Regions from separate parts of the Bradyrhizobium sp. USDA 4454 genome, predicted to be linked through region 1. Evidence: predicted binding sites of a transcription regulator. Region 1 holds the regulator's gene; the other holds the start of a gene.
The links. The regulator PhoB, encoded in region 1, activates phosphate uptake and scavenging genes when phosphate is short. The targets are predictions, from matches to a motif close to TGTCATNNANCTGTCAT.
Positions count from the first base shown of each region.

Region 2: the regulator PhoB is predicted to act here: its motif matches at 3,041-3,057, upstream of ACVIW0_RS21515 (DUF47 domain-containing protein).

Region 1 covers NZ_JBTRCN010000001.1:7,633,418-7,639,792, forward strand. Annotated here, with positions in the region: gene ACVIW0_RS35555 (Hsp33 family molecular chaperone) at 1-168, opposite strand, end outside; gene argF (ornithine carbamoyltransferase) at 358-1,284, opposite strand; gene ACVIW0_RS35565 (acetylornithine transaminase) at 1,284-2,486, opposite strand; gene ACVIW0_RS35570 (hypothetical protein) at 2,485-2,724, shown strand; gene ACVIW0_RS35575 (GcrA family cell cycle regulator) at 2,984-3,496, shown strand; gene phoB (phosphate regulon transcriptional regulator PhoB) at 3,756-4,466, opposite strand; gene phoU (phosphate signaling complex protein PhoU) at 4,528-5,247, opposite strand; gene pstB (phosphate ABC transporter ATP-binding protein PstB) at 5,268-6,086, opposite strand; gene pstA (phosphate ABC transporter permease PstA) at 6,083-6,375, opposite strand, start outside.
Region 2 covers NZ_JBTRCN010000001.1:4,562,328-4,568,702, forward strand. Annotated here, with positions in the region: gene ACVIW0_RS21500 (peptide chain release factor 3) at 1-809, opposite strand, end outside; gene sugE (quaternary ammonium compound efflux SMR transporter SugE) at 961-1,275, shown strand; gene ACVIW0_RS21510 (inorganic phosphate transporter) at 1,276-2,280, opposite strand; gene ACVIW0_RS21515 (DUF47 domain-containing protein) at 2,357-3,001, opposite strand; gene ACVIW0_RS21520 (branched-chain amino acid ABC transporter permease) at 3,147-4,115, opposite strand; gene ACVIW0_RS21525 (branched-chain amino acid ABC transporter permease) at 4,117-4,980, opposite strand; gene ACVIW0_RS21530 (ABC transporter substrate-binding protein) at 5,046-6,266, opposite strand; gene ACVIW0_RS21535 (ABC transporter ATP-binding protein) at 6,306-6,375, opposite strand, start outside.

The sequences.
Region 1 (6,375 bases):
GTGCTTGTGCAGGATCTCGTCGAGCGCCGGGCCGAGCCGGGTCAGCCGGCCGCGCAGATCCAGCGCGCCGACCTCGAAGGCGAGCACGGCATCGTCGACAGGAACCGAAGACGGCGCGCGAACCGGCGCCTCGGTGGTGATTTTGATGTCGGGGGATTGTGAAATCATGGCGCTCTATCTGGGGTCTCGGACCGTGAAATAAAGGGGTTCACTCAACGAGGGATCGTCGTCCCGGCGAAGGCCGGGACCATAACCACAGGATTTTGTCGCGGCACAAGGTGTCTCCCCTCGTGCCTGTTTCGTTGGCCGCGGCGTATGGGTCCCGGCCTTCGCCGGGACGACAGTGTTGAAGCGGCCCTACGCGACTTCGTTAAAGCACCAGGCCAGAATGCCCTTCTGCGCATGCAGGCGGTTTTCCGCCTCGTCGAACACCACGGATTGCGGCCCGTCGATCACCTCGTCGGTGACCTCCTCGCCGCGATGGGCGGGCAGGCAGTGCATGAACAGGGCATCGGGCTTGGCGAGCGACATCAGCTTGGCGTTGACCTGATAGGGCCGCAGCACGTTGTGGCGGTGCTCGCCCTCCTTGTCGCCCATCGACACCCAGGTGTCGGTGACGACGCAGTCGGCGCCGCGCACGGCGGCTTCCGGATCGGTGCCGAGCATGATCGGGGCATTGGTCGCCTTGATCCACTCGCGCATCGGCTTCTTCGGCGACAGCTCCGGCGGGGTTGCGACATTGAGCTGGAACTTGAACCGCTCGGCGGCATGCGCCCAGGACGCCAGCACGTTGTTGTCGTCGCCGGTCCAGGCCACCGTCTTGCCCTCAATCGAGCCGCGGTTCTCCTCATAGGTCATGAGGTCGGCCATCACCTGGCAGGGATGCGAACGTCGGGTCAGGCCGTTGATGACGGGAACGGTGGCGTGGGCGGCGAGCTCGAGCAGCGCGTCATGGTTGAGGATGCGGATCATGATCGCATCGACATAGCGCGACAGCACGCGCGCGGTGTCGGCGATGGTCTCGCCGCGGCCGAGCTGCATCTCGGCGCCGGTCAGCATGATGGATTCACCGCCGAGCTGGCGCATGCCGACGTCGAACGACACCCTGGTGCGGGTCGACGGGCGCTCGAAGATCATCGCCAGCGTCTTGCCTTCGAGCGGCTTCCTAGCCTTCTCGTGCGCCTTCAGCTTCGCCTTCATGGCGGCGCCGGCGGACAGCATGTTGCGCAGCTCGGCGAGCGGCAGCTCGTTGATGTCGAGGAAGTGACGGACCGGCTTGCTCATTATCCGGCCTTCCTCGGCTGCGCTGCCGACAATGTCGCGCAGGCGCGCTCGAGCGAGACGATCGACTGGTCGATCTCGGCTTCGGTCACGATCAGGGGCGCCAGGAACCGGACCACATTGTCGCCGGCGCCGACGGTGAGCAGCTTCTCGTTGCGCAACGCGGCGATCAGGTCGCCCGACGGCACCACGGCCTTGACGCCGATCAAGAGGCCCTCGCCGCGCACTTCCGCCAGCACGCCGGGATAGCGGTCGACGACGGAGGCGAGCTTCTGCTTGAGCAGCAGCGACATCTTCTGCACGTGATCGAAGAAGCCGGGCTTGAGCATGACGTCGAGCACGGCATTGGCCGCGGCGACCGCCAGCGGATTGCCGCCGAAGGTCGAGCCGTGCGAGCCCGGCGCCATGCCTTCGGCCGCTTTCGCGGTCGCGAGCACCGCGCCGATCGGGAAGCCGCCGCCGAGCGCCTTCGCGAGCGACATCACGTCCGGCGTGACGCCGGTGCGCTTGTAGGCGAACAAATCGCCGGTGCGGCCCATGCCGGTCTGCACCTCGTCGAAGGCGAGCAGCAGGCCATGCTCGTCGCACAGCGCGCGCAGCGCCTTGAAGAACGCCTGCGGCGCCGAGCGGACGCCGCCCTCACCCTGGATCGGTTCGATCAGGATGCCGGCGGTGTGCGGGCCGATCGCCTTCTTCACCGCCTCGATGTCGCCATGCGGCACCTGGTCGAAGCCGTCCATCGGCGGGCCGAAGCCTTCGAGATATTTCGCCGAGCCGGTCGCGGCCAGCGTGGCCAGCGTGCGGCCATGGAAGGCGCCTTCGAAGGTGATGATGCGGTAGCGCTCGCCATGCCCCTTGGAGAAGTGATAGTGGCGGACCAGCTTGATCACGCCCTCCATCGCCTCCGCGCCGGAATTGCAGAAGAACACGAAGTCGGCAAAGCTCTGCTCGCACAGCCGCGCGGCGAGCGCCTCGCCGTCCGGGCTCTTGAACAGGTTCGACATGTGCCAGAGCATGGTCGCCTGTTCCTGCAGCGCCTTCACCAGATGCGGATGCGCATGCCCGAGCGCGTTCACCGCGACGCCCGAGGTGAAATCGAGATAGCGGTCGCCGTTGGTTGCGATCAGCCAGGCGCCCTCACCGCGCTCGAAGCCGAGATCGACCCGGGCGAAGACGGGGAGCAGATGCGACGAGGCGTTGGTCATGGCGTTCACTGCCGGTTTGAAGCCGACAATTGCCGCGCGCCTTGACGCCAGCGCAGCAACGGCCAGCTTCGGAAAACAAAACGGCCGCCTTTGCGGGCGGCACGTGGCGGGCATTCTATGCTGCGGCGGGTCCGTGTCAATCGCCAGGAGCCGGCCCTTTGCCGGGCTTCCTGCGCTGCCAAGCGAGCGCAATCCGGAGCATTCCGGTGCGGTGGAAAAGCCTCACAGCAATGCTTAACTTTCCGGAACATGTGGACGCACGGCCGCGGACTCTTGCGCCAGAGTCACGCCATATTGTAGCGTTTGGCCTGTCGGGTACGACATCTCGTGCGGCAGTACTGGACCCTCTAAGTAGCCTTTGTGTCTCGCGTAAACGTTCGGGCGCAACACCGCGCCCGGCGAGGGCTAAGGGATTCTGGCCGCAGGGATATTTGTCCAGATTTGGCTCGCAGCGCCGCTCCGATAACTGGCCGGCGCCATGCGAAAGGAAGAATGCGATGACGGTATTGACCTGGTCCGACGATCGCGTCGAGCAGCTGAAGAAGCTCTGGGAGTCTGGCCTGTCGGCCAGCCAGATCGCAGCGGAACTTGGCAATGTGACGCGAAACGCCGTGATCGGCAAAGTGCACCGGCTCGGCCTCTCCGGCCGCGCCAAGGCACCCTCCACGGCGGCGCCGCGGCAGCGCAAGGCGCGCCCCGCCCAGCACATGATGCGGGTGGCGCGCCCGGTCTCGCGCGGCAACACCGCGCTCGCGCACGCCTTCGAGGTCGAGATGGAGCCCGATCCGATCTCGTTCGACAATGTGGTGCCGATGAGCCAGCGGCTGTCGCTGCTCGAGCTCAACGAAGCCACCTGCCACTGGCCGGTCGGCGATCCATCGAGCCCGGAGTTCTTCTTCTGCGGCGGCAAGGCGCTCGCCGGCCTGCCCTATTGCGCGCATCACTCGCGCGTCGCCTACCAGCCCGCCGCCGATCGCCGCCGGCCGTCGGCGAAACCGCAGATCAAGTAGCACTCGGGAAAACTACGGAAGACCTGAAAAACAAATCCCCGCACAAGCGGGGATTTTTTTGTGGGGGCAAAGTCCGGAAGCATCACCAGTGTCGTCCCTGCCTAGTGCGCAATTGCGCACGGGGGCCGGGACCCATAACCACGAATGGGTGTTGTTAGAAAGCCGTCTGGCCGCTTGCCTATTGCGCCGGCCGCGGCGTATGGGTCCCGGCCTGCGCCGGGACGACGCCGTGTTGTGGCGTGTGATCGCTACGCAACCGCTACGGCTGCGGTTCGGCTTTCGCAAAGCGGTCGTCGAGCGCGTAGCCGGCGCCGCGCACGGTGCGGATCGGATCCTGCTCGCGGCCCGGATTGAGCAGCTTGCGCAGGCGGCCGATATGCACGTCGACGGTGCGCTCATCGATGTAGATGTCGCGGCCCCAGACGCTGTCGAGCAGCTGCTCGCGGCTGAACACGCGGCCGGGATGCTCGAGGAAGAATTCGAGCAGCCGATACTCGGTCGGACCGAGATCGATCGGACGGCCCGAGCGCGCCACGCGGCGCTTCTCGCGGTCGAGCTCGATGTCGCCATAGGTCAGGACGGTGGCGAGCCGCTCCGGGCTGGCGCGGCGCAGCAGGCCCTTCACCCGCGCCAGGAGTTCCGGCACCGAGAACGGCTTGACGATGTAATCGTCGGCGCCGGTGGCAAGCCCGCGCACCCGCTCGCTCTCCTCGCCCCGCGCGGTCAGCATGATGATCGGAAGCTGCTTGGTCTCGGGCCGCGCCCGCAGGCGGCGGCACAGCTCGATGCCGGACAGGCCCGGCAGCATCCAGTCGAGGACCACGAGGTCGGGAACGCGCTCCTTGAGGCGGGTATCGGCATCGTCGCCGCGCCCCACCGTTTCGACATCGTAGCCTTCGGCATCGAGGTTGTAGCGCAACAGCGTCGTCAGCGCTTCCTCGTCTTCGACTACCAGAATGCGTGCGCTCATCGGTCTAAATTCTCTCTCTGTGGTGATCCGTTGCCCAGACGCAAAACCGAAACGCCGTCGACTAGCTGTTACCCGGCACCGTGGTGGCAAAATTGGTCATGTCGCCCTTCGGGCGCTTGTCGGTGATCTGCTGGCCCTCGATCATGTAGAACACGGTCTCGGCGATGTTGGTGGCGTGATCGCCGATCCGCTCGATGTTCTTGGCGCAGAACATCAGATGGATGCAGAACGAGATGTTGCGCGGATCTTCCATCATGTAGGTGAGCAGCTCGCGGAACAGCGAGGTGCAGATCGCATCGACCTCCTCGTCGCCCTTCCAGACGTTCATCGCCGCCGGCAGATCGTGCGCGGCATAGGCGTCGAGCACCGACTTGACCTGCGACAGCACGAGATCGGTCATGTGCTCGAGGCCGCGGATCAGCTTCAGCGGCTGGAAATCGCTCTCCAGCGCCGCGACGCGCTTGCCCATGTTCTTGGCGAGATCGCCGATCCGCTCGAGGTCGGTGGCGACCCGCATCGCGCTGACGATCTCGCGCAGGTCGATCGCCATCGGCTGGCGGCGGGCGATCGTCAGCACCGCGCGCTCTTCGATGACGCGCTGCAGATTGTCGATCTCGATGTCGGCGGCGACCACGCGCTTGCCGAGCGCGACGTCGCGCCGGATCAGCGCGTCGACCGACTCGGTGATCATCCGCTCGACGAGGCCGCCCATCTCGGCGACCAGGCGGGTCAATTCCTGCAGGTCGCTGTCGAATGCCTTGGCGGTATGTTCGGAAGCCATCATCTCTCTCCTCAGCCCGGTCAACCGAACCGGCCGGTGATGTAGTCCTGGGTGCGTCGATCGCTCGGCGAGGTGAAGATCTTGTTGGTGTCGTCGAACTCGATCAGCTCGCCGAGATACATGAAGGCGGTCTTGTCGGAGACCCGCGCCGCCTGCTGCATGTTGTGGGTGACGATCGCGATCGTGTAATCCTCGGAGAGCTCCTGGATCAGCTCCTCGACCTTGGCGGTCGAGATCGGATCGAGCGCCGAGCACGGCTCGTCGAACAGGATCACCTCGGGACGCACCGCCACGGTGCGCGCGATGCACAACCGCTGCTGCTGGCCGCCGGACAGCGACAGGCCGGAGGCGTTCAGCTTGTCCTTGACCTCGTTCCACAGCGCGCCGCCGCGCAGCGCCTTCTCGACCCGGTCGTCCATCTCGGACTTCGAGATCTTCTCGTAGAGGCGGATGCCGAAGGCGATGTTCTCGTAGATCGTCATCGGGAACGGCGTCGGCTTCTGGAACACCATGCCGACCCGCGCGCGCAGCAGATTGAGGTCGAGCTTGGGATCGAGAATGTTGGTCTGGTCCAGCATCAGCTGGCCGGTGGCGCGCTGGCCCGGATAGAGATCATACATCCGGTTGAAGATGCGAAGCAGGGTCGACTTGCCGCAGCCGGATGGGCCGATGAACGCGGTGACGCGGTTGGTGCCGAGCGTCAGGTTGATGTTCTTGAGCGCGTGGTGCTCACCATAATAGAAGTTGAGGTTGCGCGCGGTGACCTTCGGCGCCGCTTCCGGCAATGGCACGTGGGGAGCGTGACTGGCGGAGGCTGTCGAAACTGAAAGCTCGGTCATTTTGCGGCCCTTTCGGCACCAAGGATACGCGCGCCGATATTCAACGCGAGCACGGTGAAGGTGATGAGCAGTGCGCCGCTCCACGCCAGTTCCTTCCAGTAGGCGTAGGGGCTCTGCACGAAGTTGTTGATGGTCACCGGCAGGTTGGCCATCGTCTTGGTCAAATCCCAGCTGAAGAACTGGTTCGACAGCGCGGTGAACAGCAGCGGCGCGGTCTCGCCGGCGACCCGCGCGGTCGCCAGCAGCACGCCGGTGATCAGGCCCGACCGGGCCGCACGATAAGCGATCC
Region 2 (6,375 bases), 3.1 Mb from region 1:
CCGAAATTGCGCAGCGCGCTGCCGAAATAGACCGGCGTCAGATGCCCCTCGCGGAACGCCGCGAGCTCGAACGGCTTGCAGGCCTCCGAGGCCAGCGCGAGCTCGTCCTTGACCTCGGCGACGTCGAGGTTGGGGTTGCGCCTGCCGAGATCGGCGATGTCGATCTGCTCGGTGGCGCCGGTCTTGGCGCCGCCACCCTCGAGCAGGCGCACGCCGCCATTGACGACATCATAGGTGCCGAGGAAGTCGCGGCCGCGGCCGACCGGCCAGGTCATCGGGGTGGTGTCGAGCGCCAGCGTCTTCTCGATCTCATCGAGGAGTTCGAACGTGTCGCGGCTCTCGCGGTCCATCTTGTTGATGAAGGTGATGATCGGGATGTCACGCAGCCGGCACACCTCGAACAGTTTTCGCGTGCGCGCTTCGATGCCTTTCGCAGCGTCGATCACCATGACGGCGGAATCGACCGCGGTCAGCGTGCGATAGGTGTCTTCCGAAAAGTCCTCATGGCCCGGCGTGTCCAGCAGGTTGAACACGAGGTCGTTGAATTCGAAGGTCATCACCGAGGTGACCACCGAGATGCCGCGTTCGCGCTCGATCTTCATCCAGTCCGAGCGCGTGTTGCGGCGCTCGCCCTTGGCCTTGACCTGGCCCGCGAGGTTGATGGCGCCGCCGAACAGCAGCAGCTTTTCCGTCAGCGTGGTCTTGCCGGCGTCCGGGTGCGAGATGATCGCAAAGGTGCGCCGCCGCGCCACTTCTTCTGACAGCGGCGAGCGGGACGGCGATTCGGTGGTTGCAGCGGTATCGGACATGGCCGGCATTTGGCAGGGAAAACGGGCGCAATCAAGGGCGTTTTGTCGCAATGCGGAGCGGCGGCGCGTTCCCCATATCTGGCCGGGAAGGACGACCTTTCCTCACCACATCAGCCGCGGGGACGACCCTGCCTTATCCGGAGGGTTCGTTATGGCTTGGGCCATTCTGTTCACCGCAGGCCTGCTCGAGATCGGCTGGGCGATCGGGCTGAAATACACCGAGGGCTTCTCGCGGCCGGTGCCATCGGTGCTGACGCTGGCGGCGATGGCCGGCAGCGTGCTGCTGCTCGGCCTCGCGCTGAAGACGCTGCCAATTGGAACCGCCTACGCGGTCTGGACCGGGATTGGCGCGGTCGGCACCGCAACGCTCGGCATCATCCTGCTCGGTGAGCCCGCGAGCGCGATGCGGCTCGCCAGCATCGCCCTGATCGTGTCCGGCATCGTCGGGCTGAAACTGGTCGGCTAGCTATTTGAGAACCTGCACAACCCAGTACGTCGCGGCCGCGATCGCGGCCGACGCCGGGATCGTGATGACCCAGGCGTAGACGATCGAGCTCGCCACGTTCCAGCGCACGGCGGAGAGCCGCCGTGCGGCGCCGACGCCGACGATGGCGCCGGTGATGGTGTGGGTGGTCGAGACGGGAACCCCGAGATAGGTCGCGATGAATAGCGTCGCGGCGCCGCCGGTTTCGGCGCAAAAACCCTGCATCGGCGTCAGCTTGGTGATCCGCAGCCCCATGGTCCGGACGATCCGCCAGCCGCCCATCAGGGTGCCCAGCGCCATCGCGCTCTGGCAGGCCAGCACGACCCAGAACGGGATTTCGAAGGTGTCGCCGAGATGGCCCTGCGAGTAGAGCAGCACGGCGATGATGCCCATGGTCTTCTGCGCGTCGTTGCCGCCATGGCCGAGCGAATACAGCGAGGCCGAGGCGAATTGCAGGATGCGGAAGGCGCGGTCGACCGCGAACGGCGTCGAGCGCACCGACAGCCAGGACACGATCGCGACCAGCACCAGCGCCAGCAGGAAGCCGACCAGCGGCGACAGCACGATCGCGAGCAAGGTCTTGGTGAGCCCGCTCCACACCGCCGCCGAGATGCCCGCCTTCGCCATGCCGGCGCCGACCAGGCCGCCGATCAGCGCGTGCGAGCTCGATGAGGGAATCCCTAAGCCCCAGGTGATCACGTTCCAGACGATCGCGCCGACCAGCGCGGCGAAGATCACGGTCGCATCCACCACCGCCGGATCGATGATCCCGGTGCCGATGGTGTTGGCGACGTGCAGGCCGAACACCGCGAAGGCCACGAAGTTGAAGAACGCCGCCCAGAACACCGCATATTGCGGCCGCAGCACCCGGGTCGAGACGATGGTCGCGATCGAGTTCGCGGCGTCGTGCAGCCCGTTCAGGAAGTCGAACAGCAGCGCGACCGCGATCAGGATGGTCAGAACCGGAAGACCCAGCGTGGCGTCCACGTGATGCCCCAGCTTTATTGTGTTTTCTTGCGCATGATCTTGTCGGAAAACCGCTCCACACTTTTCCGGATCATGCTCAGACTTGCTCGATCACGATCGAGTTGATCTCGTTGGCGACGTCGTCGAAGCGGTCGGCCACCTTCTCGAGGTGGTCGTAGATCTCCGCGCCGACGATGAAATCCATCGTGTTGGCGTTGCGGTGCTTGAGGAACAATTCCTTGAGCCCGATATCGTGGAGATCGTCGACCCGGCCCTCGAGCTTGGTCAGTTCCTCAGTGATCTGGGTCAGCATCGAGACGTTGTGGCCGATCGCCTGCAACAATGGCAACGCGCGGACGACCAGATTGGCGCATTCGACGATCAGGGTGCCGATCTCGCGCATCGGCGGCTCGAACTCGCGCACCTCGAACAGCATCACCGCCTTGGCGGTCGCCTGCATCTGGTCGACCGCGTCGTCCATCGCGGTGATCAGGTTCTTGATGTCGCCGCGGTCGAACGGGGTGATGAAGGTGCGGCGAACCGCGGTCAGCACCTCGCGGGTGACGCTGTCGGCGTCGTTCTCGAACTGATTGACGCGCTGGCAGAACACCGGGGTCTCGTCCCCGCCCTTCAGCATGTCCTGCAGCGCCAGCGAGCACTGCACGGAGGTCTGGGCGTGGCGGGCGAACAGCTCGAAAAATCGCTCTTCCTTGGGCAGGAAGGCGCGAAACCAGCGCAGCATGTCTCTGTTCCATCATTCCGGGACAGCCCTTTTAGCGACTGTCACGGAACTGTCATAGAGCATCTGGCGGGGAAAAAACCTGAAACGACCGCCCGAACGGGCGGTCGTCCACCGCTATGTCGGCCGAAAATCCCGCCCCCTGCCCTTACAGCGACCGCCTGAGCAGATGGGCCAGCTCACCGACCAGGCCGCGGCGGAACAGCAGCACGCAGGCCACGAAGATCACGCCCTGGATCACCGTCACCCATTGGCCGAACCCGGCGAGATATTGCTGCATGGCGATGATCACGAACGCACCGACCACCGGGCCAAAGATGGTGCCGAGGCCGCCGACCAGGGTCATCAGCACGATTTCTCCGGACATCGACCAATGCACGTCGGTGAGCGAGGCGTTCTGCGCCACGAACACCTTGAGCGAGCCGGCAAAGCCGGCCAGCGTGCCGGACAGGATGAAGGCCAAGAGCTTGTACTGGTCGGTCTTGTAGCCGAGCGAGATCGCGCGCGGCTCGTTCTCGCGGATCGACTTCAAGACCTCGCCGAACGGCGAGTTGATGGTTCGGTAGATCAACAGGAAGCCGGCAAGGAAGCCGACCAGCACGACGTAGTACAGCACCATCGGCTTCGAGAGGTCGAAGATCCCGAGCAAATGGCCTTGCGGGATGCCCTGGATGCCGTCTTCGCCATGGGTGAACGGCGCCTGCAAATACAGGAAGTAAAGCAGCTGCGACAGTGCCAGCGTGATCATCGAGAAGTAGATGCCCTGCCGCTTGATCGAGATGTAGCCGGTGGCGAGGCCGAGCAGGGCCGCCGCCGCGGTGCCGACCACGATGCCGAGTTCGGGCGGCAGCCCCCACACCTTCAGCGCGTGCGCCGAGACGTAGCCGGCGGTGCCGAGGAACATGGCGTGGCCGAACGACAGCAGGCCGCCAAAGCCGATCAAGAGGTTGAAGGCGCAGGCGAGCAGCGCAAAGCACAGCGCCTGCATCACGAAGAACGGATAGATCCCCGTCCACGGCACGATCGCCAGCAGCGCCGCCATCACGGCGAATACGATCATCTCGTCGCGCATCGCGCGCGGCGTCACCGGAAGTGTATCGTCGGTCAATGCTGACATATCAGGCCGCCCGTCCCGTCAGTCCCGTTGGCTTCACCAGCAGCACCAGCACCATCAGCACGAACACCACGGTGTTGGAGGCCTCGGGATAAAAATACTTGGTCAATCCCTCGATCACGCCGAGCGTGAAGCCGGTGATGATCGAGCCCATGATCGAGCCCATACCGCCGATCACGACCACCGCGAACACCACGATGATGAGATCGGCGCCCATCAGCGGGCGGACCTGGTTGATCGGCGCCGACAGCACGCCGGCGAGCGCGGCCAGGCCGACGCCGAGACCGTAGGTCAGCGTGATCATGCGCGGCACGTTGATGCCGAAGGCGCGCACCAGCGTCGGGTTTTCCGTCGCGGCACGCAGGTAGGCGCCGAGCTGCGTCTTCTCGATCAGGAACCAGGTGGCAAGGCACACCACCAGCGAGAACACGACCACCCAGCCGCGATAGATCGGCAGGAACATGAAGCCGAGATTGACGCCGCCCTTGAGCTGATCCGGGATCGAGTAAGGCAGGCCGGAGGAGCCGAAATAGTTCTGGAACACGCCCTGCACGATCAGCGCGATGCCGAAGGTCAAGAGCAGGCCGTAGAGATGGTCGAGCCCGGTCAGCCATTGCAGCATGGTGCGCTCGAGGATCATGCCGAAGATGCCGACCACGACGGGGGCGATGATCAGCGCCCACCAGTAGTTGATGCCGCCCAGGTTGAGCAGAAAATACGCCACGAACGCGCCCATCATGTAGAGCGCGCCATGCGCGAAATTGATGATGTTGAGCATGCCGAAGATGACGGCAAGCCCGAGACTGAGCAGCGCGTAGAATGAGCCGTTGATCAGTCCGACCAGAAGCTGTGCGTAGAGAGCCTGCATCGAGTGAGCTTTCGCTTAGATAGATGAAGCCCGCCGGCCACGCGCATGGCCGGCGGGCATGATCGTCACTTCTTCAGGAGCGCACAGGTGCTCTTGTCGAGCGGCGTGAAGGCCTCCTTGCCCGGCACGGTGCCGACCAGCTTGTAGAAGTCCCACGGTCCTTTGGACTCCGAGGGCTTCTTCACCTCGAACAGATAGGCGTCGTGGGTGACGCGGCCGTTGGGCTCGATCTCGCCCTTGCCGAACAGCGGATCGTCGGTCGGGATCGTCTTCATCTTGGCGATCACCTTGGCGCCGTCATGCGGATTGCCGCCGAGCGCGTCCAGCGCCTTGAAGTAATGTGTGAGGCCCGCATAGACGCCGGCCTGCACCATGGTCGGCGGCGCGCCGCTCTTCATTTTCTCCGAGAAACGCTTGGAGAACGCGCGGGTGTTGTCGTTGAGGTCCCAGTAGAACGTTTCGGTGAAGTTGAGGCCCTGCGCGGTCTCGAGCCCGATCGCCTTGACGTCGGTGAGGAACAGCAGCAGCGCGGCGAGCTTCTGGCCGCCCTTGACGATGCCGAACTCGGCCGCCTGCTTGATCGAGTTGGTGGTGTCGCCGCCGGCATTGGCGAGACCGATGATCTTGGCCTTGGAGGCCTGCGCCTGCAGCAGGAACGAGGAGAAGTCGGCGGTGTTGAGCGGATGCTTGACGCCGCCGACCACCTTGCCGCCATTGGCGGTGACGACCGCGGTGGTGTCGCGCTCGAGCGCCGCGCCGAACGCGTAGTCCGCGGTCAGGAAGAACCAGGTGTCCCCGCCTGCCTTCACCAGCGCCTGGCCGGTGGCGTGCGCCAGCATGTAGGTGTCGTAGGTCCAGTGCACCGTGTTGGGCGAGCACTGTGCGTTGGTGAGGTCCGAGGTCGCAGCACCCGAATTGATGTAGACGCCGTTCTTTTCCTTGACGACGTTGTTGACCGCAAGCGCGACGCCGGAATTCGGCACGTCGACGATGGTGTCGACCTTGTCCACGTCGAACCATTGGCGCGCGATGGTGGTGCCGATATCGGGCTTGTTCTGGTGATCGCCGGAGATCAGGTCGATGGTCCAGCCCTTGGCCTTGAGGCCGGAATCCTCGATCGCCATCTGCGCCGCCAGCGTCGAGCCGGGACCGGCGAGGTCGGCGTAGAGGCCGGACTGATCCGACAGCACGCCGATCTTGACGACCTTGTCGTCGGCGGAGGCAATGCTCGCGACGCTGAGCGCCATCGCGGTGCCGAGCAGAAGCGCAGAAATCGTGTTCTTCATGGGGATTCCCTCAGTCCTTAAATTTTCTGGCTCGGGCGATCAAACGCCGAGATAGGTATGCAGCTTGTCCATGTTGGCGGACAGCTCGGAATTGGCGAAGCCGTCGATC